Regions from separate parts of the Ancylothrix sp. D3o genome, predicted to be linked through region 2. Evidence: riboswitches for the same ligand, from Rfam matches in the RefSeq annotation. Region 2 holds a riboswitch; the other holds the start of a gene.
What was found. Region 2 has a riboswitch for cobalamin ahead of NG798_RS05715 (DUF1636 domain-containing protein). Riboswitches for the same ligand answer to the same signal wherever they lie in the genome.

Region 1 (15,879 bases), on a different contig from region 2:
TTCTGCCTTAATTGAAGCTGTTAAAGCGGCGGCGCGGCGCTCACAAGAACTCGGCAGCTAAGACGATTTTCGATTTTGGATGCAAGGGTTTTAGATGCCCAAATCTTGCTTATCTGACGATTTTAAGCTTGAATTTTTACATTTAAAATTGCAAAAATATTCCTTGTCTTTGGATGCAAGGGTTTTAAATGCCAAAAATCTTTATCCGCAGAAAATTTTCTGCTGTAGATCATAGCACACACCTCAACACCACGCCTAATCTAAAACTCTCCATCCAAAATCTCCCACAAATTCTAAAATCTAAAATCATTAAACTCTCCCAAAAAAAAATAAATTTAATAGCCTTAAAAACAGGCTAACCCATCATTTAAAATTCTCACGGGCAACTCTTTTAATAGACTCCTAGTAGCTACAAGCACAACAGTAATCTATCCAAAGATTAAGCAAACATTTATTTCTGGAGATAGAGTTTCCTTTCTATTTCATCAAATATAAAAGAATGAGAAGGGTGCCATAAGTGTTTTAAAAGCAACAAAAATCGCTAAAAAATAGGTTCTAAACCTTCTTACCATAGCCCCAATAAAACCTCAAAATCGCCTTTTCGCGGTTAGAATTCTTGCGTCTAAAAAGCTGAAATTATTTGACGCAACACAGAATGTTTACAGTCCAGCTTTTCAGGCAAGAAAGGCAACTTTACAACAAATAGGAACAACATCTACCATGCAATCAACTCAAGCCACAAACGAAAATGATGTCCTTCTAGGAACACCTAACCAGGATGTATTACAAGCCAATCAAGGCAACGACGTTATTGTTGGTTTGCCAGCAGGCGATAACACTTTTGGCAACCAAGGTAATGACTTACTCAGCGGCAACGAAGGCCCGGATACCATTGCCGGCGGCAAACAAAAAGATACCCTCCAAGGTGGCAAAAACAACGATTATTTACTTGGTCAAATTGACAATGATGCTATCGCCGGCAACATCGGAGATGACATCGGCATTGGTGGAGAAGGAAATGATACCATTTTTGGCAACACAGGCAGAGAATGGATAGGAGCCAACATCGGCAACGATTTTATTTATGGCGGTAAAGATAACGACACCGTACACGGCGGCAAAGATCAAGACTATATTTCTGGCGATTTAGGTGATGATGCACTCTGCGGAGACATCGGCGATGATGTTGTAGTTGGCCGCGAAAACAATGACTTAATGTTTGGCAATGTAGGTAGAGACTGGTTAGGAGGAAACGTCGGCAACGATATTATTTATGGTGGCAAAAATAATGACACTGTGCACGGCGGTCAAGATAACGATGAAATTTATGGCGATCTTGATAATGACGAACTTTGTGGCGATTTAGGAAATGACTTAGTTTCGGGTGGCACCGGCACGGATACTATCTGCGGAAATGCCGGGGATGACTCGCTTTTTGGCAATGAAGAAGCCGACACAATGTATGGCGGACAAAATAATGATGTGATACATGGCGGACAAGGTAATGATGTAATTTATGGCGATTTGGGCAACGATTCACTTTATGGTGATATTGGTGCGGATACCGTTTTTGGGGGCGTTGGGGATGATACTTTTGTAATCGGTCTTCGTAATGATGTGCCCGGATATCGCAGCACCGGCGGGCCGCAAATTATGGATGCCGACTGGTTGACAGAATTTGGCACCGGGAATGATGTTATTTCTTTAATTGGTGGTTTAACTTTTGACCAGCTTAATATTTTCACCGGCACAGATCAGTTTGCCGGTTATACCATTATTCAAGAGAAAGTTTTGGGTGAATATTTGGCAATTTTACCCGGCGTTAGCGTTAATTCTTTGGTGGGTGATGGCAATTTAATTCGATTTAATCCTTCAGCCAATTCTAATGGCGGTGGTGGTGGAACTCCGACAACGCCAATTGTTGATAACGGTGCTGGAACTCCGACAACTCCGACAACTCCGATAACGCCAGCACCCACACCAACACCGGCACCCACACCAACACCTGAACCCACACCAACACCGACACCGACTCCGGGGGTTGATGATGGGGGTGGGGTAACACCGACACCGACACCGGCACCAGCACCAGCACCGGCACAGGAACCAGCACCAGCACCGGCACCACCAGCTAACTCTGCACCTACAGTAGGAGATATTCCTAATCAAGTTGTTAATCAAAACGCGCCGGTTAATCCCATTCCGCTGACAGTTAGCGATTCTGAGACGGCACCGGCAACACTTACCTATAGCCTGACTTCAACCAATCCCAACTTAATCCCCAATGAAACTCTTTCCGTCAACACAACCGGCCCAAGCCCGACAATAAACTACACCCCCACCGCCGGTCAATTTGGCACCACTACCATTACTTTGACGGTGAGGGACGGTACAAACACAACGATTGAAACCTTTAACGTCACTGTTAACGCGCCGCCTGTGGCCACCGCAGATACAACCGGGCCGGTATTGTTACGCAGTCCTTATGAAATACCCGTTGCAACTTTACTGGCAAATGATACAGACCCAGATAACGGTCAACTTAGCATTACGCAGGTAACGAACGGCACCGGGGGCACGGTTTCTTTGCAAAACGGTGTTGTGACGTTTATTGCCGACACAAACTTTACCGGCAATGCAACGTTTAACTATACCCTTTCTGATGGCTCTGCAACGGCCACCGCTGCTGTGACTGTGCCGGTTACAGCGCAAGTGCAATTAAGTTCTATTGCCACCGGCCAAGGCATTCCAGCAGATACGGGGGGTTTTGCCGTGTTGGGTGAAGCTGGAGGTGATAATGCTGGTAACTCTGTAAGTTGGGCCGGCGATGTCAATAATGATGGTTTGATGGATGTTATCGTTGGTGCGTCTCGTGCAGATGTTGCGGGGGCGGGGGATGCTGGAAAAGCTTATGCTGTGTTTCTGGTAGCCAACGGTACAACGATTAATTTAAGCAATATTTCTGCCGGCAATGGCGGGTTTGTGATGAATGGCGAAGCAGCCGACGACCGAGCAGGGTTTGAAGTAAGCACTGCCGGTGATGTTAATGGTGATGCCATTGGGGATATGATCGTCAGTGCGGTTGGTGCCGATTCCAATGGTATAACCAATAGCGGTAGAGCTTATGTGGTGTTTGGTAAAAGTGATGGCGCACCGGTTAATTTCGCTCAACTGGGGGCTGCCGGCGGTGGCGGTTTTGCCATTAATGCAGAAACGGCTGATGATGAAACCGGTAATTCTGTGAGTAATGCCGGTGATGTTAATGGCGATGGTTTGGCTGATTTAATTATTGGTGCACCGCGTGCGGATACGCCGGGGGGTGTGAATGCCGGTAAGGCTTATGTGGTATTTGGCAAAACTAATAACACAGCGGTGAATTTAACGGATATAGTCGCTGGGGTTGGCGGTTTTGTGATGAATGGCGAGTTTGCTGGCAATAGCACCGGCCTTTCTGTGCGGACGGCGGGTGATGTGAATGGCGATGGCTATGCTGATGTGATTGTCGGTGCGGCTGGTTCGGATGCAAACGGTGGTGATGCTGGCATAGCCTATGTGGTTTTTGGCGGTCGCACTACGACAACGGCAATTAATTTGATTGATGTGCGGGCCGGTGTTGGTGGGTTTGCGATGGTTGGGGAAGCTGCTGGAAACCGCACCGGCACGTCTGTTAGCACGGCTGGGGATGTCAATTCGGATGGCTTAGCTGATTTGATTGTTGGCGCGACAGGTGCGGCGTCTACGGCGCAACAAGCAGGTAAGTCTTATGTCGTGTTTGGCAAAACTGATGGAACTCTGATTAATATGAGTTCGATATCTGCGGGAAGTGGCGGTTTTGCGATTATTGGGGAGTCGGAAGAAGACCGTATTGGCCGGCCTGTTCGTGCGGCAGGAGATGTGAATGCGGATGGTTTTGGGGATGTGATTATGGGATCGAATCTTTCTGATCCCAATGGCACGGCGTCGGGTAAGTCTTATGTTGTGTTTGGTAAGTCAGATACGGCGAATGTTTCTTTAACCGGCGTTGAGTCGGGACTTGGCGGTTTTGTGATGTTGGGTGAGTCGCCTTCTGATTTTGCGGGGAATGGTACTCGCACGGCGGGGGATGTGAATGGCGACGGTTTTTCTGATCTGATTACCGGTGCTCCTGGGGCCGGCCCAGAAGGTTTAAATGCTGGTAAGGCTTATATTGTCTACGGCGGTAATTTCTCTGCTGTGGTGACTCAACAGGGAACTGCGGCGGCTGATGCTTTGACGGGGACTACTGCTGCTGATGTTTTGGTTGGCGGTACCGGCAATGATACGCTAACTGGGGCCGGTGGTTTGGATGTGCTTTATGGCGGTGGCGGTGATGATGTGATTGCAATTTCGGATGCCGCTTTCCGTAGTTTTGATGGCGGTTTGGGCACGGATACGCTGCGTTTGGATGCTGCGGTTAGTTTGGATTTAAACGCTGTTAACAGCCGTATTACTAGCGTGGAGCGTATTGATCTTACTGTGGCCGGTGCGAGTTTGGCGCTTACTGGTATGAGCTTAATGGCTTTGTCGGATATAAGCAATCAGCTTGTTGTTGATGCTGTGGCCGGCAGTTCTGTTAGCTTGACTGGTGGCGGTTGGACTAATGCTGGCTCGACAGTTCCCGGTTATACCACTTACACTCAAGGCAATGCGACTTTGCTTTTGGATGCGGAGATCACTGCTCAAATTGTTTAAGGGTTTGACTTGAATTTAAAAAACCCGGTTTTTTCAGGAAAAGCCGGGTTTTTCAGTTGATTTTCGCTGAATTTCTGTTTGGGTTTATTTGCTTTGTTGGTCTGGGTTTGATTCTGATGAGTTTACTTTGGGAACCCAGTTAGGTGCGTCGGCGTTTTCCCAACCAGCGGGTCTTTTGGAGTTATACCAGGCAATTGAGCCAATGACTACAGCGGCGAGAAAGCCTACTCCCAACACTCCGAAATATGCAGTTTTGAGGGTTTGAGCGTAAGCCGCATCGGTGGCGATTGCCAGTAATAATGACATTTTTTTGTTTATCCTTTTTGTTTAGTTTCTGCGAATTTACCATGAAAATTAACAGTTTTCAATCCCCTAAACCGGCTTTTCGCTGTTGGCTTTTTTTGCTTCATATTAAAAAGGTTAGAGCCAAAAACTCCAACCTTTTGTTTTATGGGGGTTATTTAGTTGTTAAATTTCTGAATTTTTGGGTTTATAGGCTGCTCAACCAACCAATTAAACCATGTCCGGTAATTACTTCTAAGGCTAACAGCGAAACAAAACCAATCATTGCTAACCGGCCATTGATTTTTTCTGAGCGTTCGTTGAAGCCAAGTTGTTTACGGTCGTCTACATAAACTTGGGGTTCAATTGCAAAGTTATTTAAGAGTTCGCCGTGATCTACAACATAGCGGGTTTTCATTGTTTTTTCCCTTTGGTTTTTTATTTGTAACTTAATGTTACGCAATGTAAAGTTTTGTTGCAATCCTGAAAAAGTGAGGGAAACCGTACAACATAAGGGAGGCAAACCGTATATATAATTAATTTTTGGTTTGACTTTGTGCAAAGTTGGATGATAAAAGCTTTTGTTTAAGGCTGTTTAAAGGTTTAATCTGTAGTGTTTATAAAGGTAAAATGAAAAAAATTTTAATTTTGGGTGGAACGGGGGATGCGTCGGAGTTGGCGCGCAGAGTGGCGTTGTTGGAAGGTGTAGAGGTGATTTCTTCGTTGGCGGGACGAACTCGCAAACCGGCAGAGGTGGCTGGAAATGTGCGGGTGGGGGGTTTTGGCGGTGAGGCTGGGTTAGGAGAATTTTTACAAAACGAAACAATAGATTTGGTGGTTGATGCGACACATCCGTTTGCGCGCTGCATTTCGTTTAATGCGGCGGCGGCTTGTTTGGCGTGTGGGGTCGAGCATTTGATGTTAATTCGACCGGCTTGGGAAAAAATGGAGGGAGATCAATGGATTGAGGTAGAAAGTAATGAGATGGCGGCGCAGGTTTTGGCGGGTTTTAAACGGGTTTTTTTAACAATTGGCCGGCAAGAGTTGGCGGTTTTTAGTAATCTGCCGGATATCTGGTTTTTGATGCGGATGATTGACCCACCGGCACCCCAAATGCGAATTCCCAAGGGTGAGTTATTGTTGGATAAAGGGCCGTTTTCTTTGGCGGACGAAAGAGCGTTATTAGTTAAATATAAAATTGACGTTATTGTTAGTAAAAATAGTGGGGGAGAGGCGACTTATGCAAAGATTGTAGCGGCGCGGGAGTTGGGGAAGCCGGTTGTGATGGTTGAGCGTCCGCCGGTGCCAGGGGGTGAAGTTGTGACGGATGTGGAAAGTGCTTATTTATGGATTTTAAAGAAATTATTTCAATGATAAAAACCCGGTGTCTTAAAGAAACCGGGTCTCGGAAATTGGCTTTTTTTTAAATTAAGCTTCTTGCCAAAGTTGGCGAACACGACCTTCGGGAAGCCAACCGGCAATTTCTTGAATTCGCTCCTCAGATAACTCATCTTTGGTAGCAGAAAAAACGGCTTTAATGACTTTTTCGCGGTCTACAATTGGCTGTCCGCCTTCATTGGCGACGCGGAATAAAAAGCGATCTGAGTCAATTTTAAAAATGCCTGGGCCCTGCCAAGGTGGACGAACCCGACTCAGGAACCTTACGATAGGATTGCTATCTTTCCAAATGTCGGAAATTTCCATTTGGAGCACTTTTTCGTCGGTTTCCATTACTTTTTCATGCAGTTCTGCTTCGACGCGATCTGCTGCTTCGGTTGTCATCATGTCGCGCATGACACGATAAACAATTTCCGTCATGTCTCTGGCGTCGTAGGGATCGGCAAGTCCCCCTTGCTGCATGACTTTTTCGAGAAATGAGCGATGCTCTTCTGGAATAAGCACTCGTTCATCTTCTATTTCTGTGGGATCTATTTCTGGATAATGCTTGTTTTGAACATCCATTTCTAACCACCTTTTGATGTTTTAATCAAAATATGCGTTTCCCCTACACTTTGTCATATTTGTATAATTTTTTACTTCAATCTAAAGGTTGAAATTGGCCGCTGCTTGCTTTTGAGTCTTTGGAGAGAGGTATCGTATTTTGAGGGATTTTTCATCTATCAAAAGGTTGATTTATTAGTTCTTTATAACTACCCATTGTGTCACCGGCGCCATTGCTTTCCAGCCTAAAAATTTACCAATGGGTTCGGCCCTTTGTATGGCAATTCTGCTTAAGGTTCCGCCGAGTTGTTGTTGCCATTCAAAGATTTTTTGCTCACTTTCAATGGTAACAGCGTTTGCTACTAACCGGCCTCCAATTTTTAAAGAATTCCAGCAAATTTCAAATAACTGTTCAGTTGTCACTCCTCCCCCGATAAAAATAGCATCAGGTTGAGGTAAGTCTGTGAGAATTGCCGGTGCTTTTCCTGCAATAATTTTGAGGTTAGGAACGCCTAAAGCTGCGGCATTATCTGCGATGTATTGCAGTCGGGTGGCATTTTGTTCTATAGCTATTGCTAAACACCGGCTATGACTTCGCATCCATTCGATACTAATGGAACCACAACCGGCCCCCACATCCCACAATAATTGTCCGGGTAAAGGTGAAAGTGCGGCTAAAGTTACGGCTCTAATTTCACGTTTTGTGAGTTGTCCGTCATGGTGATAAGCGTTATCTGGCAGGCCGGCTAACCGCGAATATCCGATATTTTTTTCTTCAGAAATACACTCAACTGCAATGGTATTTAAATCGGCAATTTCTGGAAAATTCCAGTCAGCCGCCACGCCTTCTATAATTTGCTCTAATTCTCCCCCTAAACGTTCTAAAACGATAATTTGGCTTTGTTTAAATCCGGCTTTATTTAAAATTTCGGCGACAAGTTGGGGCGTAGATTTTCCAGCACTTAAAATTAATAATTTTGCCCCTGGATAAAGCACAGCGTTGAGTAAATTTGGATCTCGACCACATAAACTTAACATTTCCACTTCGGCAAAACACCAACCTAAGCGAGAACAAGCCAAACTAAAAGCAGAAAAATGGGGAATAATTGACATTTCCGAAATAGGAATTCTGCGGGTTAAGGTTGCGCCAATGCCGTAAAACATGGGGTCGCCGCTGGCAAGCACACAAACGCTTTTTCCGCGTTTTTTAATGATTTCTTCAATGGTGGTTTCTATGGGGGAATTCCACAGCAGTTTTTCTCGTGTATCGGTGGGGGGAAGCATGGCTAAATGCCGGCTTCCACCAATAATAATTTCGGCGTTATTTAAGAGAGTTTTGGCTAGGGTAGAAAGGCCGGTTATTCCGTCTTCACCAATGCCTATAACTGATAGCCATTTTTCGCTTTGGGGTGTTATATTAGCCGAGATTGGAGAGGTGTTAAGAGGAAGCATAGAGGTAAAAAATACAAAATTAACTAACCAGATTTTTGCATTTTAGCACCGGCCTTGTCGCCTTTTTTAAATGTTTCAAAAAAAGCAGAATTAGAAATTGAGTTTTGTTCTAGCGCCTCAACTCAAGGTATTCTTTAAAAATAATCGGCTTTTTAGAAGATAAGCATGGTATGCTTTTTTGGCTTGGGGTAAAAAAACATTTTTGGATCTCAAGATACCCTAAAGTGGTATATTTGGGGAAAATCAATCGGTTCTGGCGGGGGTCAGTCGTCAGACGCAAGGGGGAAAGTTCGGTGGAAATCCGGCGCTGTCCCGCAACTGTGATGAGGCTGTCTGTCAATCTCTGAGTCAGGATACCCACCGATAACAAAGGTTAATTATGTCGTCATCTGCGAGGTACGGGTGAAAATGAGTTCTGGATTAGTTCAGGTTAAAAAAAATCAGGAAGTGTCAAAAACTAGCTCTTTTTTGTTAAGAATTGGTATTATTTGTGCGGGTACTGGCGTTAATTTGCTTGGTTTTATGATGCCGGCTTCTGCACATCACGCAATGGATGGAAAGCTGCCAATTAATGCTTTTCAGGGATTTATTTCTGGTTTAGCGCATCCGGTAATTGGAGTTGATCATTTGGCGTTTGTTGTGGCGGTTGGATTGTTGGCTGCAACAACGCTTCAAGGAATTATGATTCCGGTGGCATTTGTATTAACAGCTATGTTAGGAACGGCATTACATTTAATGCAAATAGCTGTTCCAGGTGTGGAGTTATTGGTTTCGGCTTCCTTGGTTTTATTTGGCATTTTCTTGGCGATGAAAAATACGCCTAACCGCCTGATTGTTACGGGTTTGGCTGCGATTGCCGGCTTGTTTCACGGCTACGCCTATGGTGAAGCAATTTTTGGGGCTGGAATGACAGAAGTTATGGCATATTTAGCAGGGTTTACTGTTATTCAGCTTGTCATTTCAATGGCTGCATTGTTTGTGGGTAAAGCAGTTTTGAAACATACCTCAAAAGATGAACCGGCCTTGACATTGCGGTTTGCCGGCTTTGTGATTTTGGGTGCCGGTGCAGCATTTTTGACTTCGGAAATTGTGGCGACGTTATTGCCGGTTTAAGCGAAAATATAGCGTTGTTTTAAAAACTGATTGTAGGGATGGGTTTACCGACAACTGCGCCACCCAAAAAAATCAAGGTTAAACCCACCTCTACAACTATTAAAAATTTTTGTTCTTGAATTTCTCAGCGGCGATGGAAAAAAGCGATTGTTTGGTGCAATTTTCTCAAAAAATGACTTGTCCGGGGTTATTTTATGGCACTTCTACCTTTGACGGCATTTTATCGCGCATTCGCCTTGCCGGTGGAATGCTAAATGCTCAACAAGCGCGAGAAGTTGCCAATTTTTCCGAACAATTTGCAGACGGTTTTATTCAACTCACAAATCGTGCAAACTTCCAATTTCGCGGAGTTTCTCAAAACCTCCCTGAAAAAGTTTTCAGAAATTTACAAGCCTTAAAACTTGCCGCTGCTACGCCAAAAATTGACCATCTGCGTAATATCATGGCAAGTCCGACAGCGGGAATAGATACTCAGCAATTAATTGATACTCGTCCGCTGGTGAATGCTTGGGATGAAACGCTTTCTAATTATCCAGAATTAGGGGAATTGTCCGCTAAATTTAGTGTAGGATTTGATGGCGGAGAATCGGTGCCGGTTTACCATCATCCTAATGATATTTGGTTTATCGCCACCGGCCTAAATCAAGACGTTTATTTTCGCTTGTATTTGAATGCCGAAAAGCGTGGAAACCTGGTTAACACCGGCATTCTTTTAGAACCAAAACAATGCCTGCCATTCACCCTTGCACTTGCCAAAACTTACCTAGAACTTTCCCCAGAAATTCCCAAAAAAACCGGCAACAGTAAACCACGTTTGCGGCAAATTATAGCACACTTTGGCAGAGAATTTTATCTCGAAAAAGCAAAAAGCCTGCTAAACTTTCCGCTGACACGCAACTTTGACTTGCCAGAATTACCGCCAGAAAATCTGGGAGAATACCGGCATATTGGCATTCATCCCCAACGACAAGCAGGATTATTTTATCTAGGAATTGTCATTCCAATTGGCCGGCTTCAAGCATCCCAACTAAAAAAAATAGCCGAATTATCCGAAATTTATGGCAGCGGAAACCTGAGACTTACACCTTGGCAAAACTTGCTAATTCCTGATATTTCAAAACAAAAAATTACTCAATTACAGCGAGAAATAGAAAACCTCGGATTATCTGATTCACCAATTCATCCTTATGCCGGCTTGGTTGCCTGTGCCGGTAGCAAAGGCTGTGCAAGTTCTGCCACAGACACCACCAATCATGCCTTAATTTTAGCCGAACATTTGCAACAACAAAACCTTGACATCCCCTTAAAAATTCACTTCACCGGCTGCCCAAAATCCTGTGCCAAACATACCCCCAGCGACATCACCTTATTAGGCATAAAACACGAGGAAAATCAAGAATTTTATCAAATTTATGCAGGATACAACCCCGAATCATTTGGAAAACAAATTTACGAAAACGTAAGTTTCCCTCAAATTCCAAAACTCATAGAACGAATGCTAAAAGCCTATCAAAAAACGCGAATTAACCCCCAAGAAACCTTTAGCGAATTTACAAACCGCCATCACCCAGACGAACTCAGAAAATTATTTCAATAATCTGTCATTTGCCAATTTTTTAACACCCAATCAGCAATCCCCAAAAAATTGATATGCTTGAATACATCCGTAAGGGCGAAGACATTTACCGTAAATCTTTCCAAATTATCCGAGAAGAAGCAAACCTCGAAATATTACCACCAGACTTAGCAAAAATAGCCGTCCGCATGATTCACGCCTGTGGGATGATTGATATTGTCAGCGAAATAGAAGCCTCCCCCGATGCCGTAAATTCCGCCAAAAAAGCCATCAATAACGGAGCACCAATATTGTGCGACTCAAAAATGGTAGCAGAAGGAATAACAAAGGCAAGATTACCGGCAGAAAACCCCATCATTTGTACATTAAATGACCCCCAAGTTCCAGCAATTGCCAAACGCATTGGAAACACCCGATCCGCCGCAGCCTTAGAACTTTGGAAACCCCATTTACAAAACGCAATTGTTGTGGTAGGAAACGCACCAACCGCCTTATTTTATTTACTAGAAATGTTAGATAATGGTGTGGAAAAACCCGCCGCTATTTTAGGCTTTCCAGTAGGATTTGTTGGCGCCGCCGAATCAAAAGCAGAACTCGCAGCAAATAGCCGAGGAGTGCCCTTTATTACATTACATGGCCGGCGGGGAGGCAGCGCCATTGCCGCCGCCGCAGTCAACGCTTTAGCAAAAGAGGAAGAATAATGCAAACCGGCAAACTTTACGGATTAGGAATTGGCCCCGGAGACCCCGAATTACTCACCCTAAAAGCCTATAAAATCTTATCAAAATCACCCGTTATTGCCTATCCACTTTCCCCCAACGGAAAAACCCTAGCGCGGTCAATTGTTGCCCAATATCTGCAACACAACCCGATAGAAATTCCCATGTATTTCCCCTTCAAATTAGAAGAATCATCCGAACCTTATTACGACAAAGCCGCTGAAAAAATTGGCGAATATCTCCAACAAGGATTAGACGTAGCCGTATTATGTGAAGGCGACCCATTTTTTTATGGCACTTTCATGTATATATTCAACCGGCTTTCTGATAAATTCCCCACAGAAGTCGTCCCCGGAATTTCTTCCATGATGGGAAGTGCATCAGCTTTAGGAACCCCCTTAACCTACCGAAATGATGTATTTATGGTATTATCTGCCATCTTGCCGGCAGAAGTTTTAGCAGAAAAATTAGCCCACGCAGATGCAGCCGTTATTATCAAATTAGGCCGGCATTTTGGCAAAGTTTATCAAGTCTTAAAAGACCTAAACTTAAACCATCGTGCTCGCTATATCGAACGCGCTACCAGCGAACATCAACGGCTTGCAGATATTAATCAAATAAGCCCCGAAGAAGTCCCCTATTTTTCAATGATTGTCATCCCCAGTAAGTGGCAACCGTAAACGTGAACCATCGATCCCCCGCCCAATTTTCCGCACAATCCCCCGCAATTATTATCCTCGGTCAAAATAGCCTTTCTGTCGCCAGACAAATTTTGACCGTTTTGCCAGAAGCCAAAATTTACGGCTTAGCAAATCGCACCCAAAACGTCGATATTTCCTTTAATAACTTTGGCGAAACTCTCAAAGAATTATTCAGCCAAGGCACTCCTATTATTGGCATTTGTGCCGCCGGCATTCTCATCCGAATTCTTGCACCTTTGCTATCAAACAAATGGCAAGAACCGCCCGTTTTAGCCATTGCTGAAGATGGCAGCGCCGTAGTTCCTTTATTAGGAGGATTGCAAGGAGTTAATCACTTAGCCCGTCAAATTTCCGCCGGTTTAAACGTCGCCCCCGCCATCACCACCACCGGCGAAATACGCTTTCAAACCACCCTTTTATCCCCCCCCACCGGCTACCATTTAGCTAACCCTGATGACGCCAAAACCTTCATCTCTGATTTATTGGCCGGTGACAGCTTAAAAATCCTCGGAAATGCCCCTTGGTTAACCGAAAGCAAACTACCCATTTCCCCAGATGGAAACCTAACAATTTTAATCACAGAACAATTAATTACTCCCCCTAAAAACTGCCTAATTTATCATCCAACCACCATAGCCCTAAGCTTTTTACCCGACCCCCAAACCACCCCCGCATCTGCAATTAATCAACTGCAAGAAATCCTCACTCAAAATCAATTATCACCCAAATCTCTCTCGGCAATTTTCACCCTTGATAGAGATGTAAATCATCCCGCCGTTGCCGAAATTGCTCAATTTTTCAATATTCCAATTCGCTTTTTTCCTCAAGCAGAAATTCCAGAAAAAACAACGGCGTCTCTTGCCTTAAAAGCAGCCGGAAAAACCAGTGAATTAATAGCAAAATCTGCTAATTTTTCCCTAGCCATTGCCGAATTTCCTATAGATATAAACAACACCGGCCACCAACGCGGACACTTAGCTATTATAGGCACCGGCCCAGGCGCAGAAAAATGGATGTCTCCCGAAGTCAAAGACACCTTAAAAACAGCAACCGACTGGATCGGATATAAAACCTATCTTGATTTAGCCGAACCCTTACGCACAAATCAAACTCGCCACGAATCAGACAACCGCGAAGAATTAGAACGCGCCAAACACGCCTTAAATTTAGCAGCAACCGGCAAAAAAGTCGCCGTCATTTCATCAGGAGACCCCGGCATTTTTGCAATGGCAAGCGCCGTTTTTGAAGTCTTAGAACGCGAAAATAACCCCCAATGGGATACCCTCGAAATTCAAGTTTGCCCCGGCATATCCGCCATGCAGGCAGCCGCAGCCCTTGCCGGTGCCCCCTTGGGACATGATTTTTGTGCAATTTCCCTTTCAGACATTCTCAAACCTTGGTCAATCATTGAACAACGCATTGCAGCAGCCGCAGCAGCAGATTTTGTCATCGCTTTTTATAACCCCATTTCCAAAGAACGCCGGTGGCAACTCGCCAAAGCCAAAGAAATTTTATTGCAGTACAGATCGCCTCAAACGCCGGTTATCTTAGCCAAAAATTGCGGTAGAGTTGGGCAGACTGTTAAAATTTGCACCCTCCAAGAATTTAACCCAGAAACCGCCGATATGCGGACAATCATCCTCATCGGTTCCAGCCAAACCCGAATTATGCCGCGTCCGCATGGCCGTTTATGGGTTTATACTCCGCGCCGGTATGAAAAATAACAAATCAATCTGCCAATATAAACAACTGCAACATTGCAAAACAGCCCATACAATTTAATTAAAGCCTCACCATAGAAAACCTTACCAGGATGGATAAAAAAATTTTTTTGTCCTTAACTTTTTTTTGCTCACCCGTCAAGTAGACACAAGTTTAATTATCGAACAATCCCCCTTGATATTCCCCTTAATAATTTTTTTTCTACAATTTTAATGTTCAGCTTGTCAAAGAGAATGTTAACTACATATATTTTTCAGGATTTTACCCATCATCAGCCGCCCTTTTTCTCCTCACAAGCCATAATTTTATCCCCCTCAGTTACCCCCCGTACTTTCCCCCATACGACAATAATTCAATCAAATTCGCCTAAATCCAGCCGCCGGCACTGATTTATCTTGTTTTTTCTAGTTAGAGGATACTTTTGTTAACCTTAATGCAAATTAAATGTTATAACAATTGGCTCTTCTTCAACCGTATAGCAGCTTTAGGCAAAGCCAGATTTATTTACTTTTTAGGATTATCACAAAAATTTTTGAACGTCAATAGTCATTTAATAGAAATATTTTAAGTAAAAAGTTGAGAATTTTTCCGGACATAAAGTTTTTTTATATTTATGAAAAAGTAATTTTTATTTATAAATATCAGTGTATTTACGGAGAAGGCTGTTACAATGGAACCATAATAGCTGGGTGCATCTCCCTTTTGGGACCAGAAAAAGCCAAAATCTCCAAAAAAATACTTAACCGATTCCAGATAGAAACCACTATCGAGAAAATTAAAAAGTGCGGGCTAGTCAGTAAAAACCCTGACACAGCCAGCATAAAACAAAGAACGCCGCTTATTATTTAACTAACGGCACTGCTTGAATTTCTCAATGCAGCCAACAAAAAATATACTTCCCAAAAAAACGGAAGTTTTGGAAGGAGAAAATAGCGGCTAATTCTGGTCATGGGAATGTCTCAGCCACCCAAGGGAAATAGTGCCTAGTGGCAGCGACAAAATATTGTCAGTTAAAAAACTTCTGGCTGGCAATAAAAAAATAAAACCCCTCATCTTTTCGCCCGCAAAAAGATGGGCAAAAGGAAGATGCCTTGTGCAAAAGCCGTTTTTCTAGGGAATACATCTAACCATGTCTATCTTTCAAGCAACCTACAGCCGCGATTATGTCAAGGGTTCAGTCGAAGCAGACACCATAAAAGGACTCGCCGAAAATGATATTGTTTTAGGATTAGAAAACGATGACATCATCTTTGGCAACCAAGGCAATGATTGGCTCGCCGGCAACGAAAACAAAGACACTATAGCCGGTGGCAAAGCTAACGACATCATACATGGCGGGAAAGATGACGACTTACTTCTCGGACAACTTGATAACGATATCCTCTGCGGAGACTTAGGCAACGACACAGCCCTCGGTGGAAACGAAAACGACTGGATAGAAGGCAACTCTGGCAAAGACTGGCTTGCTGGCAACATTGGCAACGACACGCTTTTAGGCGGAGATGGCCAAGACACCGCACACGGCGGCAAAGACAACGACCTCATCAATGGGCAAGAGGGAGACGACGCCTTGTTTGGAGACATGGGCAACGACATCCTCAAAGGTGGTGAAGGCAGCGAGATCCTCAATGGCAACAGCGGCGCCGACTGGCTTGGCGGCAAC
Region 2 (15,879 bases):
CCGGCTGATTTTTCTGGGGAGAAGGTTTTAGAATTTTTGGCTAAATATGGGACGGTTAAAGAAATGATTATGGGGTTCCCTGTGGCCGGTGAAAAAGTAAATTGTGCTTGGGTCAAGTTGTCGAGTTTTAGTCAAGAAAATGACGCTCTTTCTAAATTAAATGATGTTGTTTGTCAAGGTCAAAAGTTAAGGGTGAAGCAAGCAGATTTAAGAGATTATTTCTGGGGAGTAAATACGCGGTCTGTGATTTATGCGCCCGAACCTTGTTATTAAAATTTTTCTGGCTTTGGCTTGTTTTGGGATTGGTAATTATTTGGTTAAAAAGTTGAAATTTACCTTTTTTTCAGCTATGACTCCTCTATTATTGTCTATCTTGGTTGTAAGTTCGCTGACTTTATCGGGTATCGCGGCTATTTGTTATTTGTTTCCTCGTGGCAACTCACCTCACTAGGAAAGGTTTATTTTTTATGGTTTGCAGTGCCGGTGAGGGTAGAGACGTAAGGCGCGGAACGTCTGTACGGGGCGTGGGGTTATCTGTTTGTTTATGGCTGTACTGAATGCTTTATTCTAGTGTCTGCTCTACCGGCTTGCTCAGGAAAAGTATCAATTTTTACTTTAATTTTCTATAAATTTCGCAACAATGTCAATAATTTGTAACACTGGCTGCGAGTGCCGGTGTGAATTCTTACTAAATAAAGGGAAAACTTTTGTTATAACCTAGTCAAGGTTTTTGTGAGAAAGTGTGGGTCACTAAAATAACGAGCCGACAGGCTGGTTGTTTTGTTAAAATTTTCAGCAAAGCAGTTTTTTCACAAAAAAGGCTAGGTTAGGGTAGGGACATTTGGGCCCTGCCGAAGCCAAAATTTAGCGCAAAATCTACAAATCTGTACGTTTTGCCATTGGGTTCTTCGTTTACAGCAGTGGCGCTTGCGCCTTCGATTAAGTTTCTGTCAGATTTTCGCTATTTTTTGTCGCTATGTTATCAACTTACCGAACATTTGTGCAGATGAATTCAAAAATTGAGGTCAAACAAAATGGATGCCAACAGAAAAATCTCTCGATTAGTCGAGGGCGACAGTCATAAGTCAGAAATCGGCCATCTGAATTCTGTACATCGCAAAAAGGATGTTAATCATTTGGAAAGAAGGCAACAACAACGCGCTATTAGTAATGCGATGATTGAAGTTGCTTTGATGTATGGAACGAAGGGTTTTAGCCGAGGGGCGCTTGTTTATACGTTAAATGACCGCAGCTTGCGACACAGCCCTTATTATCAGTTTGTTGATCACTTAAGAGGTCTAACTGTTGTTTGTCTTGCCGGCCCTCCAGATCCAGAAATACTCACTGCTTATTGGCATGAAAAAACTAAACGCAGGGTTCGTAAATAACTCCTGGTTTCTTTTTAAAACTAAACACAACTTTGAGGAATTGAACTTGAATAGCCGGCCTGCTTTTGATAAGTGGGCCGGTTGCTGTTTTGGGGGCCGGTTTGTTTATGTTTCTTCTGTTTCTGGTTTTTTTCTACTAACTTGTGTTAATGCAAACGTAGAATTTTTTGGTCAAGGTGTGTGGGTTTTTACCCTGGATAAAGCATCTTCAGCAGCGCGTTTTTCGGCATCTTTTTTACTGCGTCCTTTGCCTTCTCCGTAGAGTTTTTCACCCACATAAACCTTAGATAAAAATTCGGGGGCGTGAGGTAGTCCGCCGGCATGGAATGTCTCATATTTAGGCGGGTTTGGGTCAAGGTTTGCTTGTACCCATTGTTGAAATCGATTTTTTGCATCTACAATAGAGCGAGTTTCTACCACATTTTCAGGGACAGAACTAAATAACTCTTCCACAATAGGACGGACTGCTTCAATGTTTGAATTGTTATCAAGATAGTAGGCGCCAACAACAGCCTCAAAGGTGCTGCTGAGTAAATTAGGGTTAGAAAAGCCTCCTTCTTTAATTAAGCCTTGTGCGAGACGCATTTTGAAGGTGATACCTATTATTTCAGCAAATCTTGCGAGTTGTTTTTCATCTACAAGTGCTGCTCGCCGGCGGGTGAGTTGATCTTCTGCCATTTCTGGATGATTTTTGTACAGATATTCACCGCTTAAAAAATTCAGCAAAGCATCTCCTAAAAATTCTAGGCGTTCGTTGTGTTCACATTCGCCGTTATTTTCGTTGGCATAGGAGCGATGAGTTAGGGCACGGAGTAAAAGTTGTTGATTTCGGAAATTCAAAATTTTGTGCATATCTGTGGGTTTTTGGGTTTGTTCGGTTATTTTGTCAGGAAGTTTAGAAGTGATTTTGTTTTCAAGGTTGACTGGGGTTATAGTCATAAAAAAACCGCTAAAAGCGGTGGGATTTCAAAACTCTATTTTAGCATATTAAATAGAGTTTTGAATATAAATTTTACCTAGAGACAGCTTCCCTGTTTCGAGTTAGGAGGATAAAGACTGTTTCCACGAGATTTGTTGCATTTTTCACAAGCAAGCCGCAAGTTTTCAGGAGAGTTAGAACCTCCACGACTTTTTGGTATAAGATGATCAAGAGTTAACTGGTTTTCTGGAAGACATTCACAGCACCACCAACACTTAGCGCCAAATAAAGCGATGAGTTTTTGCTTTTTGCTTCGTTTTTGTTGAGGGTTCATTGTCTTTAAGCTCCTTTGCAGTTAATGTTTGCAAAAGCAGCACAAAATCAAATATTTAAGCGCTAATAGAAAAACTTTTAAGAAACTCATCACTACTACATGAGTTTCAGCAAGTTGATCTGTAAACCACTTTTTACGGTGGGTGGTTGGTTCGGGTTTAGTCTCAAACCCTGAAATGTGAGGATACTGTGGTGCTTCTGGGCACGATAGTTGAAGGCAAAGTGAATAAATCGTTAAAAGTGCATTGATTTCGAGAGAAATTACCCGATATTAAGCTGCAATTAGCTTTTACACTACGAGTAGTTTTAAAGGCATTGAATTTAACAGAGGGAAACTTCTGCCAAAATCAACACACTTCCAACGACCTATTCACTTTGCCTCCGAGTATTACACCCAGAGGCACCGCAGTATCCTGACATTTCAGGACATGAGACAAACTCCGACGTTTAACGCTTTAGAATTTGTCATTTGTTCTGCGTTAAATTAAGCTAAGCATACCGCTGAGGTTTTGTCAAGGTTTTGCATAAAAAAATATTGACACCGGCCCACCGGCCCCACTTTACCCTACAATCTAGGCGGAAAAACGCGACTTAAATCTAACAACAAATCTGGAAAACAAGACAACGCCACCCTTTGATGTGGCAAAACAATACGCTTATTCAAATACCCAAACTTCCCTTTATTATCTTGATAAGGTTCACTGTACATCTCAAGCTGATAATCAAACAAATTAAAAATCCAATAATCCGAAATTCTCGCCTCAGCATAAAGCGACTGTTTCACATCCCGATCATAATCAATCGATGAATCCGAAACCTCCATCACCAATAACACATCCCTCCCCGATGGATGAGCCGATAAATAATTATCATCCCTCTTTTGAAGGATCGCAAAATCCGGTTCCGGTTCACTATTAGGCGGTACACTAATCGGAGCCTGACATTGTAGTATTGCCCTATCCCCTACCAGTTTTGGCAACTCTCTTAATAAATTCCTCAAACAAGTTTCGTGCGCTCTACCTTTTGAAGCCATTTGTATCAACTCTCCTCGAATTAATTGGATGTGATCATCCTCATGTAAAAACCCCAATTCGCCGAGTTTGTGATACTCATCCAGCGTAAAACGTTTCGCCTGAATAACACTCATATTTTCCTCCTTAACTTCAGCAAACGCTGCTTTCTATTTTAAACCCCAAAACCGGCCAAAAATCCATCAAAAAAAACCACCCCCCATCACTCACAACAAACCACGATAACGAATAAAAATCAAAACAGCAGCCCAAGAACCCAAAGCCACCTTCACCGCAACCAAAACATTAAGAAGAGGAAGAATACCCCCACTAAAAAGTCCGCCTAACTCACCGTGTGGTAACTCATAACCGGCCAAAGTAACAGCCGACAAAACAATAAAAGCAAGCACCGAAATTTTCTCCCAAATCGCCGCTTTCCAACGCTTATAAACCCCCTGCATCCACTCAGTAGAAGACGTAATCGCCACCAAACCAATCGCAGTACCACCGGCCACCCCCGCCGCAAAACCACCACCCGGACTCAAATGCCCCCGGATCGCCAATTCAACACTCACCAAAGCAGAAATCGTAGCCCCCAAACGAGCCAAAATCACCGAAGTTTCATCACTAAACTGAACCATTTTAGTCACCGGCTTTTCATTAGCCAGCAAAAATTGACAGCCCATAATCGCAATAGTAAAAACAATCACCTCATAAATCGTGTCATAGAGACGATTTCTTAAAATAATCGCTGCCACCGCACTAGGAACCCCACTTTCGTTAACAAGCGTTTCCACAATTGAAGCCCCAAAATCTGGTGCCGCATTTGGCAGTGCAAACATCTTGAAATACATCGCTATTCCCGCAGCAATATATACCCACTTCATAACTACTTACCCCCTAAATCAGAATAACTTTTATAACTCAAATTCGTTGTTGTAGAAACTTCAGTTTGCAGAATTTCATAAAGACGATGCAGGCGAACTACCGTGTCATAAACTGGTTTTTCTTCCCCATCTTTTCCTCTTATACAAATCCCATGCACTTCTTTTTCAATCAGCGCTTGTTGCAACTCTTCCCTATCCAAATAAGGCACTAACTCAAGACGCAAAAAACGCTTACGAAAAATCTCCCTTAACTGCTCAATAACTGTGCGAAAAGGATGTTCCGCCTCAGCCTCAACCAACTCATCTTTCACCACACCCAAACGCATCACCAGAGAAGAACGCACCGCCACTGCATAAAGCGTAACTGATAGCATCGTTCCCACTAAAGCTTCCGTCAAAGCCACATCCGCCGCGCCGAAAACTGCATACAACATTGCCGATACCCCACCCAAAATCCCCCGCATCACCAAAGCATCGTAGGGATTAGTTTGAATCACCAAAATACAAGCCGCCAAGGGCATCAAAGCGGTTATGAAATAAAGATAATTATCCGTCATATTTACTCCTCTTCGTCGAACAATAAGCCAACACATAACCTAACATCGTATTCCAAAGCGCCAAACAAATAAGCGCCAGAATTAGAAAAGGCCATTGCTTCGGAATCTTCAACAGCAAACCGATAATAATAATCATCGAGCCAAGAGTATCTGAAACCGAAAGACTATGCAATTTAAACAAAACTGAACGATCACTTAGTAGGTGAGAAGTCCCCCAAAACCAGAAGAAAATTCCTATCACTATGCAGCCATAACTTAAGAAATTAATCATGCTTCACTCATTCTTTTTATGATGTGTGACAACAACATTAAACCGGCATTTCCCACAGTCAAAATAATAACTGCTACAATGCCAATCATCCAATCATCACGCAAAACCGAGACAAACAAAATAATGATTGATGCTTTAGTCGAAAGACTAGCAAAAGCTAACATTCTCTGCCAGATATTATCATTTTGCCAAGCATCATAGATGGGAATCAGTAGACTGCCAATCATCGCAATTAGTAACCAATTCATGCCGGCTTCCTCCTGATTACGCGGTGTACTTCATACCAGCCATTTTGGTTGTATTTGATAACAATGGTTTTCGGCGTAAAAGTAATCAAAAAGATATCCAAGAAAATGAGACGACGTGAGCGCTGTGTTGTCACCCTCTCCAAAATCACATCTTCTTCATTATGGGGGCGAAAAATAAGCTCAAATGCCTCAATATATGCCTGGGGAAGCGCCCATAAAATCTTCCCCACCACCGAAACCCAATCTTTTAAAACTTCTGGCTCTGTGTAACTTCGCGGCAATAAAAGTGCGATGATAACACCGATGATGATATTTTCCAGACTCAAATTAGCCGTGAGGAGAAACCAAATTGTTAAGCGAAAAATTAAATGCCCAACCATGCAAACCCCATCCAAAATAGAAACACTAAAACCAGACTCATAAAACCAACTAAATCATCAAATTTTTCGCCAAAACGCGGCAGTTTGATGGTCGATTTTTTCAAGATAAAATAATAAACCAACCATCCCAGGGCAATTATTGCCAGGGGTTTGATGATATTTTCCAAGGTGTAGGCATCATAATAGATAACATTTGCTAAGATTAGCCCACCGAGTAATACAATCAACGCACCCCAGAAACCGGCCCGCATTTTTTCTGCGTTTTCTACCTTTTGATGCGGCAAAAAGATAAATTTGGCAAAAGATATTGCCGTCCCCAGTGCAGCAAGATTCATCACAATTACTTGCCAAGGTACGAGATTTTTCATAGTTAAAACCTTCGCGCCAAAACCAGATAACATGGGAAAGCCAGAGATAGAAAAACTAGCTATAACCAAGGCTATCCAGATGGGGGTATTTATGGGTGTTTGTTGCAATTCTTTAAAGTTGCGACTCGGTAAAGAACCGGCAATTAAAAACAGTGCTGATTTAACTAAACCATGCGTCAGCGCATAAAAACCACCGACTTCTGGTGCAGCAAGCACAAACCCTAACTGAGAAACTGTGTGAAAGGCAAGCATCCGTTTGCTATCTTTTTCAAAGACGGCATAAAACACCCCAAAAAGCGCGGTAGCAACGCCAAAAAACCGGACAATGGGATCGATTTCACTGATAACTAATGCACAGCGAACAAGGGGAAAAATGCCGGTTTTAACAACAACTCCCGACAGCATAGCTGACACCGGCGTTTCTGATTCTGAGTGAGTTAACGGTAGCCATAAACCCGATACAAACACCCCTCCTTTTACTAATAATCCCAGAAAAATTAAAGCAAGAGCTTCTGGAGGAGCCTCACGCAAACCGGCAAAAGCAAACGAATGATTCGCCTGATAAACGAGCACTGCGCCAATGAGATAAAACAACATAGCGACGTTGCTAGTAAATAGATAACGCAACGCCACCCAAAGCGAGCGATCTGTCCGGGGATATGCTATTAAGAGAAAGGCGGCAATACCGCTTACTTCCAAGGCAACATATAAACTTACAAAATCTGAACAAACAAAGGTAGCATTAACGCTGCCATGTAAGATAATTGCTTGAGCGTAAAAAAACGCGCTTTTTCCAGTGTCCCAACAGTAGAGAATAACGGCAGCGGTGACAAGAGCGTTGGTTAAGATAAAGAAACCGCTTAATTGATCTGCTTCTAGGGTGACACCAAAAGTATCGATTAATTGGAGTTTTAGCGGTGACTGTTGGACTAACAGAGAAAAGGCATAGCCGCCGGAAACAATAGCTCCCAAAAGAGCGAGATAGCGGTCAAGTTTGGGGAACAAATAAATAACGAACCCCACAATAAACGGGAATACGATCCAGGCAATTGTAAGGTTATTCATGGGGTATTATTTTTTTCAATTTCGTCGATTTCTAAGGTGGGGTTATCCCGTGACAGCTTCATTACCCCGACTAACATTAATGCTTGAATTGAAAGACCGATAACAATAGCTGTTAAGATCACTCCTTGCGGGACTGGATCGGCAAAAGCGAGATTTTTGGCATCTGACAAAATGGGGGTGAATAAACCATTACGCGATGCAATCAGTACATAGTAGGCGACAACCCCTGCACTCATCACATCCATCGAGATGATTTTCATCACCAAGTTTTTTTTGAGGAGGATACCGAAAAATCCGCACATAATTGTTGCGAAAACAAAGGCTTCTAACACGGTATTTGCCTGTTGGGTGAGGGTTCTTCGTAGTTACAGCAGATTGCAGGTACAAGCAATCAACAAGTTTAGGTTTTTCAGTTTAATAAATTGATTGATTTTCCTACTCCTCCTTTCAAAAGGTTGTTAATGCAGGTAAGATTAGGGACGGTCTGTTATGAAATAGGTTTTGTCAGGGAATCTTGTTTGACAACGGCCTCAACACTTTAATTGTAACTTGCTTTTGTAGAATTAATATATAGTTTATTTCCGGGGGTAACTATTTGTATTCTTCATAAAAACTATCTCTACATATCATATTAAGAAAAAAATGTCAAGTCCGAAAAAATAGATTTTTTCTAAGGAAAAACAGGGGTTAAAAATAAATAAAGCCGATGGTTAAGCACTCATCACCCCGGAGAAAAATATCTGATAAGAAAGCGATTTTAATTAAAATTTTTGTCCCAACGTAGAAGACTGTTACATTCTAAAATGCGACTTTTAGGCGTAGTCAAAATATAATTTTAACCTAGGGCATCTCAGAAACAAAGAAATTAATAAACCTAAAAATTCAAGCAAAATCAACCAACATAAAAACTATGTAACCCAACATTTTAAAATTAACTTATAATACCATCATACTTATCAAACCCAATAATCAAAAAACCATCCTATTCATCTGCGTTCGCAAGCTTAGCGCTACGCGCGGCTGCGCCTACATCTGCGGTTAAAATAAATAAACTCCCAAACAAACAACAGCCCTGCTATTCTAAAAATTATCCCTCAACTCCCTAACCCCATGACCCCAACAGTAGAAGCACATTCTGGATTTTCCCCCGCCACCGATCAAGGCATTGGCGGCAGCGTACACGAATATCAATGGACGTGGAAAAAACGCCGCGTCAGCGTCATTTATGAAACCCTTGGTTACGGTTCCCCAATCTTATTACTACCAGCCTTCAGCAGCATATCCTCACGCACAGAAATGCGCGGACTAGCCGAACTTTTAGCCCAACATTTTCAAGTCATAGCCCTAGACTGGCCGGGATTTGGCAGTTCAGAACGTCCGCCCTTTAACTACGAACCGGCCCTTTATTTAACATTTTTAGGAGACTTTGTTAGAGATAATTTTAACGAACAAATAGTTGTTATAACAGCCGGACATGGGGCGGGTTATGTAATGCAACTGCCGCAACTGTGGTCATGGGTAGTATTAATTGCCCCTACTTGGCGCGGCCCCTTGCCGACCTTCATGGGAGAAAAAAGGTGGCTTTTCAACATAATCAAAAAAATTATTTACCTTCCAATTATCGGACAATTTCTTTATTTTCTCAACACCTTACCCCCCTTTCTCAGCTTAATGATCCGCCGGCACGTCTTCGCCAACCCCAACACCGTCACCCCCACTTTTATCAAAGAAAAACACAAAATTACCCAGAAAAAAAATGCGCGTTTTGCCTCAGCAGCCTTCGTCACCGGCGGACTAGATATCATTAAAAACCGCGCCAAATTTATTGACTTATTCCAACCATTACCAGTCCCCGTATTAGTAGCCATTCCCGAACAAAGCCCCCCAAAATCGCGCATGGAAATGGAAGTATTAGTAAGCTTCAGCGCCACCCAAAAATGTTGGCTACCGGGGTCATTAGGCTTACACGAAGAAAACCCCACCGGCCTCGCAGAAACCATTATCCCCTTCCTAAAAAAATTCCTTTCCCGTCCCACCTATCCCACCCCAGAAGAAGATCAACAACCCCAATAAAAACCCTCATCAAACCCACCCCAAACCCATCCTATTCATCTGCGTTAATCCCACTTCGGTGGTTAAATAAAAAACTGCCCACTTCCCAAAACAACCCCAATGAGATAGAATCATAAAACACAAGCCGGTTTTGGTGGGGAGCAGCCACCAAAGGAAACGGGGAAAGCCTGGTGCAAATCCAGCACTGTCCCGCAACTGTAATTTGATGCAGCAAACATCAAGAAAGTCAGAACGCCCGCCGGCCAACAAATTAACCCTTCAACCCATCTGCGAGGTACAGATGAAAACAACATTTATCAGCGAAAAATCCAGTCTTTAACCGGCCCCCTTGCGCCGCAGAAACTAGCCGGTTATCCCTATTTCTATCAGCTATCTCTGTGACATTCCCCTGGCTGAAAAACAGGGTTTCTTGACGAATTCACTTACTTGAGAAAAGCTATAAATTTCCCTGTCCATTGTCAAACAATAATCACGAATATGCAGCCCCAACACACATTATTTATTTGCAAAACTTGTGCATCCGTTTGGAAAGACGGCAAGCGTCAAGGCAAAAGCGGCGGTCAAGAGTTCATCGAAAACTTAACAGAAAAATACCAAAATTGGGACTTGCGAGAAAACTTTTCTCTAGTGCCGGTGGAGTGCATGAGTGCTTGCAGTCACGCTTGTGCTATCTCTTTTTCTGCACCCGGAAAATACACCTATCTTTTTGGTGATTTGCCGGTTAATGAATCTGCCGATGCTGTTTTAGAATGTGCCGGTTTATATTATTCTAAATCTGACGGAAATTTGCCTTGGTCAGAACGTCCTGAAGTTTTAAAGAAAGGCATTATTGCTAAAATTCCTCCTGTTTTTGCCGGGGTTTAAAAAAAAACCGCAGATAAACGCAGATAAACGCAGATAAATAGGATGGGTTTTTGGTTTTTACAAGGCCGTTTTACAGTACACAATTCACAATCTAAGAGCGATTTATGTCAGCAAAAATTCCTGTAACAGTAATCACCGGCTTTCTTGGTAGTGGCAAAACTACTACTATTCGTCATTTATTGCAAAACAATCAAGGCCGTAAAATAGCAGTGTTAGTTAACGAGTTTGGCGAAATTGGTATTGATGGAGATTTACTAAAATCTTGTCAAGTTTGCGATGAAGAAGAAACTCCGACAAACAACATTGTAGAACTTACAAATGGCTGTCTTTGTTGCACTGTTCAAGAGGAATTTTTACCCACTATGCAAGAAATTCTCAAACGGCGCGACAAAATCGATTGTATGCTTATAGAAACCTCTGGGTTAGCTTTACCAAAACCCCTTGTACAAGCCTTTCGCTGGCCCGAAATTCGCACCGGCGCCACCGTAGACGGTGTTATTACTGTTGTTGACTGTGAAGCCGTCGCATCCGGCACCCTCGCACCCGATCTTGACGCCTTAAATGAACAACGCCAAAGTGACCCCAATTTAGAACACGAAACCCCCATTGAAGAACTGTTTGAAGATCAATTAGCCTGTGCCGATTTAGTATTATTAACCAAAGTCGATTTAGTAGACAGCCAAACCCGCGAAAAAATCACTAATTGGCTACAAAAAGAACTCCGCCCCGGAGTTAAAATTGTGCCTTGTGAAAGTGGAAAAATTAGCCCAGATGTGTTACTAGGATTTAACGCAGCCGTCGAAGATAATTTAGACAGCCGGCCCTCTCACCACGACAGCGAAGAAGAACACGACCACGACGACAACATCAACTCTGTTAACTTTATTTCTGACCAACAATTTGACCCCCAGACTTTGACGAAAAGACTGCAAGAAATTGTCAAAAATCAGGAAATTTATCGCATCAAAGGCTTTGTTTCCGTCCCCAACAAATCGATGCGATTAGTATTACAAGGAGTCGGTACACGCTTCGAGCATTTCTATGACCGGCCCTGGCAACCCAGCGAACCCCGCCAAACCCGCCTTGTCTTCATCGGACGTGACCTTGACCAAACTAACATTCACAGCCTTTTAAGTGCATAAATAAGGCAATTTTTAACCGCAGATTAACGCAGATAAACGCGGATAGGCTATCTGGGTTCATCTGCGTTTAAAGAAATAGCAGACAGCAGAACGTTGCAAAAAATGTAAATAAATTTTACATTTCCACAATCAACCGCTCACCTGTCCCCCTACCAAGGTATGATCGGCCTTGCGATTTAAAACAAAATTATTCTCACCATCACTCATGTCTTCAGAAACATCCCCCTCCGTTAATGCAGGATTGATTCACCGGCCCCGTCGTTTGCGCCGTACAGATGCCCTACGTCGCATGGTACGCGAAACCCAACTAACAGCAAACGACCTGATTTATCCCCTCTTTGTCATGGAAGGAGAAAATCAAAAACAAGAAATCTCCTCGATGCCGGGATGTTATCGTTATACCCTTGATTTATTATTAAAAGAAATTGCCGATGCCTACGCATTAGGAATCCCCGCAATTGCCCTATTTCCCCTCGTTGAAAACGAAAAAAAAGACAACGCCGGCACAGAAAGTTATAACCCCGACGGACTCGTTCAACGCACCATCCGCGCCATCAAAAAACAAACACCAGAAATCGTTATTATTACCGACGTCGCCCTCGATCCCTTCAGCACACAGGGACACGATGGAATAGTCGGAGAAAATGGCGAAATTCTCAACGATGAAACCGTCGAAGTATTAGTAAAACAAGCCGTTTCTCAAGCCGAAGCCGGCGCCGATATGGTCGCACCTTCTGATATGATGGATGGCAGAATTGGCGCAATTCGAGAAGGTTTAGATAACGCAGGATTTACCAACGTCAGCATCCTCGCCTACTCCGCAAAATACGCCTCAGCCTATTATGGCCCCTTCCGCGACGCCCTCGATTCTGCACCCAAATTTGGCGACAAAAAAACTTACCAAATGGATGCAGCAAACGCCCGCGAAGCTATCACCGAAGCCGACTTAGATATCGCAGAAGGTGCTGATATTATCATGGTAAAACCGGCCCTCGCTTACCTCGATATTATTCACCTCTTACGCAACACAACAAACGTCCCCATCGCTGCTTATAATGTCAGCGGTGAATATGCCATGATCAAAGCTGCCGGTCAGATGGGATGGATTGATGAAAAGAAAGTTATTTTAGAAACACTTACCAGCATTAAACGTGCCGGTGCAGACTTAATCCTCACATATTTCGCCAAAGAAGTCGCCCTCATGTTGCGATAAAACAAGGCTGGGCATCGCCCAGCTTTACTTGGCAGGGAATTTTCGCTACTATCAAAGTGAAAAATACCAATCAAGTCAATGACTACCAGCCAACTACCCGACTCCCTCGCCCGCATCGTTCAGCGTTTCAAACGCTACACAAACCCCAAACAAGGCTACGAATTACTCATCACCCTCGCCAAACGTTTACCACCCTTTCCCGAAGAACAAAAAATCAGCGAAAATAAAGTACACGGCTGCACTTCTCAAGTCTATATTACCGCAGAATTAAAAGACGGAAAAGTGGTATATCAAGGCGATTCTGATTCGCAATTAGTCAAAGGATTAGTAGCCCTTTTGGTAGAAGGTTTAAGCGGGTTAACTCCCTCCGAAATTTTAAAAGTAACCCCCGATTTTATTCAAGAAACCGGCCTCAATGTCAGCCTCACCCCCTCTCGCGCCAACGGCTTTTACAACATCTTTAAACTTATGCGAGAACGGGCTTTAACCTTTGAGTTAATCAATTCCGCAGAAGCCATAACTGCTACCCCCGACTAAAAAATTCACGCATCTACAATCTAAAATTCTATGGTTGGCTTAGAAATTCCAAAACGCGGGATGCCGGTAACAATCATCACCGGCTTTCTGGGAAGCGGCAAAACAACCCTGCTCAATCATATCCTCAAAAATAACCAGGATTTGAAAATAGCAGTCTTAGTCAATGAATTTGGCGATATCAACATCGACAGCCAGCTTTTAGTATCCATCGATGAAGATATGATGGAACTAACTAATGGCTGTATCTGTTGCACCATTAACGATAGCTTAATTGATGCCGTTTATCGAGTTTTAGAAAGACCCGATAAAATTGATTACCTAGTCGTAGAAACCACCGGCATCGCCGACCCCTTCCCCATCGCCCTCACCTTCCTCAGCCAAGATTTACGCGATTTAACCCGCCTAGATTCGATTTTAACCCTTGTTGATTGCGAAACCTTTACCCCCAGTCATTATTCCAGTTCCGCAGCCCACAATCAAATTGCCTACGGGGATATCATCATCCTCAATAAAATTGATTTAGCCCCCGAAGGAAAAATCCAATCTCTCGAAAATTATATTCATTCTGTTAAGGCCGGTGCGCGAATTCTTAAATGCAACCAAGGCATCGTTCCTTTACCCCTAATTTTAGATGTCGAACTCACCAAAATCGACACTTATTCTAATATTCAAACCTCCCACCACCATGATCACCACCACCATGATCACAACCATTCTCACCATTTAGAAAATGATGGCTTTGTATCAGTATCTTTTGAAAGCGATCAGCCATTTTATGTAAATAAATTTCAAGACTTTTTGCAACAAAAATTACCCGAAAACGTCTTTCGCGCCAAAGGATTAATTTGGTTTATTGAAAGCCCCCACAGACATATCTTTCAACTCAGCGGTAAACGTTTTGAACTCCAAGAAGACAAATGGACAGGACAAAAACGCAACCAACTTGTCTTTATAGGCAGAAACTTAGATGCAGACGAGTTGCGCCGCAATCTCAACGCCTGTATTGCCAACGCCTACAGCAACAAACCCACAACCTAAAAAAAATCAGTAGTTGTCGTTATCTCATCAACGCTGTATAACAAGAAAAAGAATAACAAAAATCTGAGACAAAAATGGTAGAAGCAACCCTGATCAATAACTCTGTGCCGGTAACAGTCCTCACCGGCTATCTGGGCGCCGGTAAAACCACCCTCCTTAACCGCATTCTTACCCACGAACACGGCAAAAAAGTCGCCGTCATTATCAACGAATTTGGCGAAGTTGGTATTGATAACCAACTCGTTGTTCAATCTCTTGATGAAGAAATATTTGAAATGAATAACGGCTGCATTTGTTGCACCGTTCGCGGCGACTTAATACGCATCATTAACAACTTAATGAAACGCCGTAATAAATTTGATCATCTTGTTATCGAAACCACAGGACTAGCCGATCCTGGGCCGGTGATTCAAACTTTTTTCATGGATGAAGATGTTCGTACCCTCACAAATTTAGATGCCGTTGTCACCGTCGTAGATGCTAAACACATTTGGCAACATTGGGACAGCGACGAAGCAAAAGAACAAATCGCCTTTGCCGACATCATTTTACTAAACAAAACCGATTTAGTCACCCCCGAACAACTGCAACAACTCGAAAAACGCATTCGGACAATGAATGCAATGGCAAAAATTTATCGCACTCAAAAAGCAGAAATAGGCATGGATGCACTGCTGGGAGTAAAAGCCTTTGATTTAAAACACGCCTTAGAAATAGACCCAGAATTTTTACACGACGAACACGAACACGAACATCACCACGAACACGAACATCACCACGAACACGAACACCACCACGAACACGAACATCACCACGATGAAACCGTTTACTCAGTTGCCATCGTCGAAGAAGGTGCATTAAATGGCGAAAAATTAAACAACTGGTTAGGCGAATTATTGCGAACCCAAGGCCCAGATATTTTTCGCATGAAAGGCATATTAAACATTGCCGGTGAAGACAAACGCTATGTTTTTCAAGGAGTCCACATGGTCTTTGAAGGCACCACCGACCGGCCCTGGTTGCCAGCAGAAAAACGCCAAAATCAACTCGTATTTATTGGTCGTAACTTAGACGAAAAACAACTCAAAGAGGACTTCCGCAAGTGTTTGGTGTAAAAGACCTCGGCAAAAAAATACTCGAATTCAAATGGCAAGGCAACCTCTCAGATTTTATCACCGCACTTGCCTGGTCAGACAATGGCAAAATCCTCGCGGCTTCCACCGGCAACGGAGACGTTGTATTATGGCAATCTAACAAACTTTACACCCTCCAAACCGGCAGCGGAGAATCCATAGATTGCCTTAAATTCTCTTTTGATGGCAAATACTTAGCCGCCGGCGGCCAACAAGGAATCCTCAAAATTTGGCGCATTTCTTCCCCCGCAGAAATTGAAAAAACGCCCCCCCATTCCTTTAACTATTCCCCGGCTTGGATCGACCGGCTTGCCTGGAGTCCCAAACGCAATCATCTTGCCTTCAGCACCGGCCGGCAAGTACAAATATTAGATGTCGAAAACTCCCTCAACTCCGGCCAAGCATCCCTCCTTACCACCCTCAACTTTCAATCTTCAACTGTACTTGATTTAG

Region 1: another riboswitch for cobalamin. It lies ahead of NG798_RS08940 (HupE/UreJ family protein); the one in region 2 lies ahead of NG798_RS05715 (DUF1636 domain-containing protein).

The regions. Positions count from the first base shown of each region.
Region 1 is NZ_JAMXEX010000003.1:362,389-378,267, forward strand. It holds gene proC (pyrroline-5-carboxylate reductase) at 1-61, shown strand, start outside; gene NG798_RS08910 (Ig-like domain-containing protein) at 721-4,710, shown strand; gene psb35 (photosystem II assembly protein Psb35) at 4,795-5,016, opposite strand; gene NG798_RS08920 (chlorophyll a/b-binding protein) at 5,201-5,410, opposite strand; gene NG798_RS08925 (cobalt-precorrin-6A reductase) at 5,623-6,366, shown strand; gene NG798_RS08930 (DUF2267 domain-containing protein) at 6,421-6,954, opposite strand; gene cbiE (precorrin-6y C5,15-methyltransferase (decarboxylating) subunit CbiE) at 7,129-8,385, opposite strand; cobalamin riboswitch at 8,617-8,765, shown strand; gene NG798_RS08940 (HupE/UreJ family protein) at 8,794-9,498, shown strand; gene cobG (precorrin-3B synthase) at 9,632-11,095, shown strand; gene NG798_RS08950 (precorrin-8X methylmutase) at 11,149-11,775, shown strand; gene NG798_RS08955 (precorrin-2 C(20)-methyltransferase) at 11,775-12,473, shown strand; gene cobJ (precorrin-3B C(17)-methyltransferase) at 12,476-14,218, shown strand; partial or broken gene NG798_RS08965 (Ig-like domain-containing protein) at 15,346-15,879, shown strand, end outside.
Region 2 is NZ_JAMXEX010000002.1:340,143-356,021, reverse strand. It holds gene NG798_RS05775 (RNA-binding protein) at 1-273, shown strand, start outside; gene NG798_RS05770 (hypothetical protein) at 1,035-1,388, shown strand; gene rnc (ribonuclease III) at 1,560-2,327, opposite strand; gene NG798_RS28135 (HNH endonuclease) at 2,405-2,641, opposite strand; gene NG798_RS05760 (Uma2 family endonuclease) at 3,206-3,787, opposite strand; gene NG798_RS05755 (Na(+)/H(+) antiporter subunit B) at 3,878-4,537, opposite strand; gene NG798_RS05750 (DUF4040 domain-containing protein) at 4,540-5,094, opposite strand; gene NG798_RS05745 (monovalent cation/H(+) antiporter subunit G) at 5,084-5,365, opposite strand; gene NG798_RS05740 (hypothetical protein) at 5,362-5,613, opposite strand; gene NG798_RS05735 (Na+/H+ antiporter subunit E) at 5,610-5,993, opposite strand; gene NG798_RS05730 (cation:proton antiporter) at 5,978-7,426, opposite strand; gene NG798_RS05725 (NADH-quinone oxidoreductase subunit K) at 7,423-7,758, opposite strand; gene NG798_RS05720 (alpha/beta fold hydrolase) at 8,537-9,499, shown strand; cobalamin riboswitch at 9,608-9,757, shown strand; gene NG798_RS05715 (DUF1636 domain-containing protein) at 9,977-10,363, shown strand; gene cobW (cobalamin biosynthesis protein CobW) at 10,468-11,505, shown strand; gene hemB (porphobilinogen synthase) at 11,711-12,718, shown strand; gene NG798_RS05700 (SufE family protein) at 12,797-13,255, shown strand; gene NG798_RS05695 (GTP-binding protein) at 13,286-14,293, shown strand; gene NG798_RS05690 (GTP-binding protein) at 14,368-15,408, shown strand; gene NG798_RS05685 (WD40 repeat domain-containing protein) at 15,396-15,879, shown strand, end outside.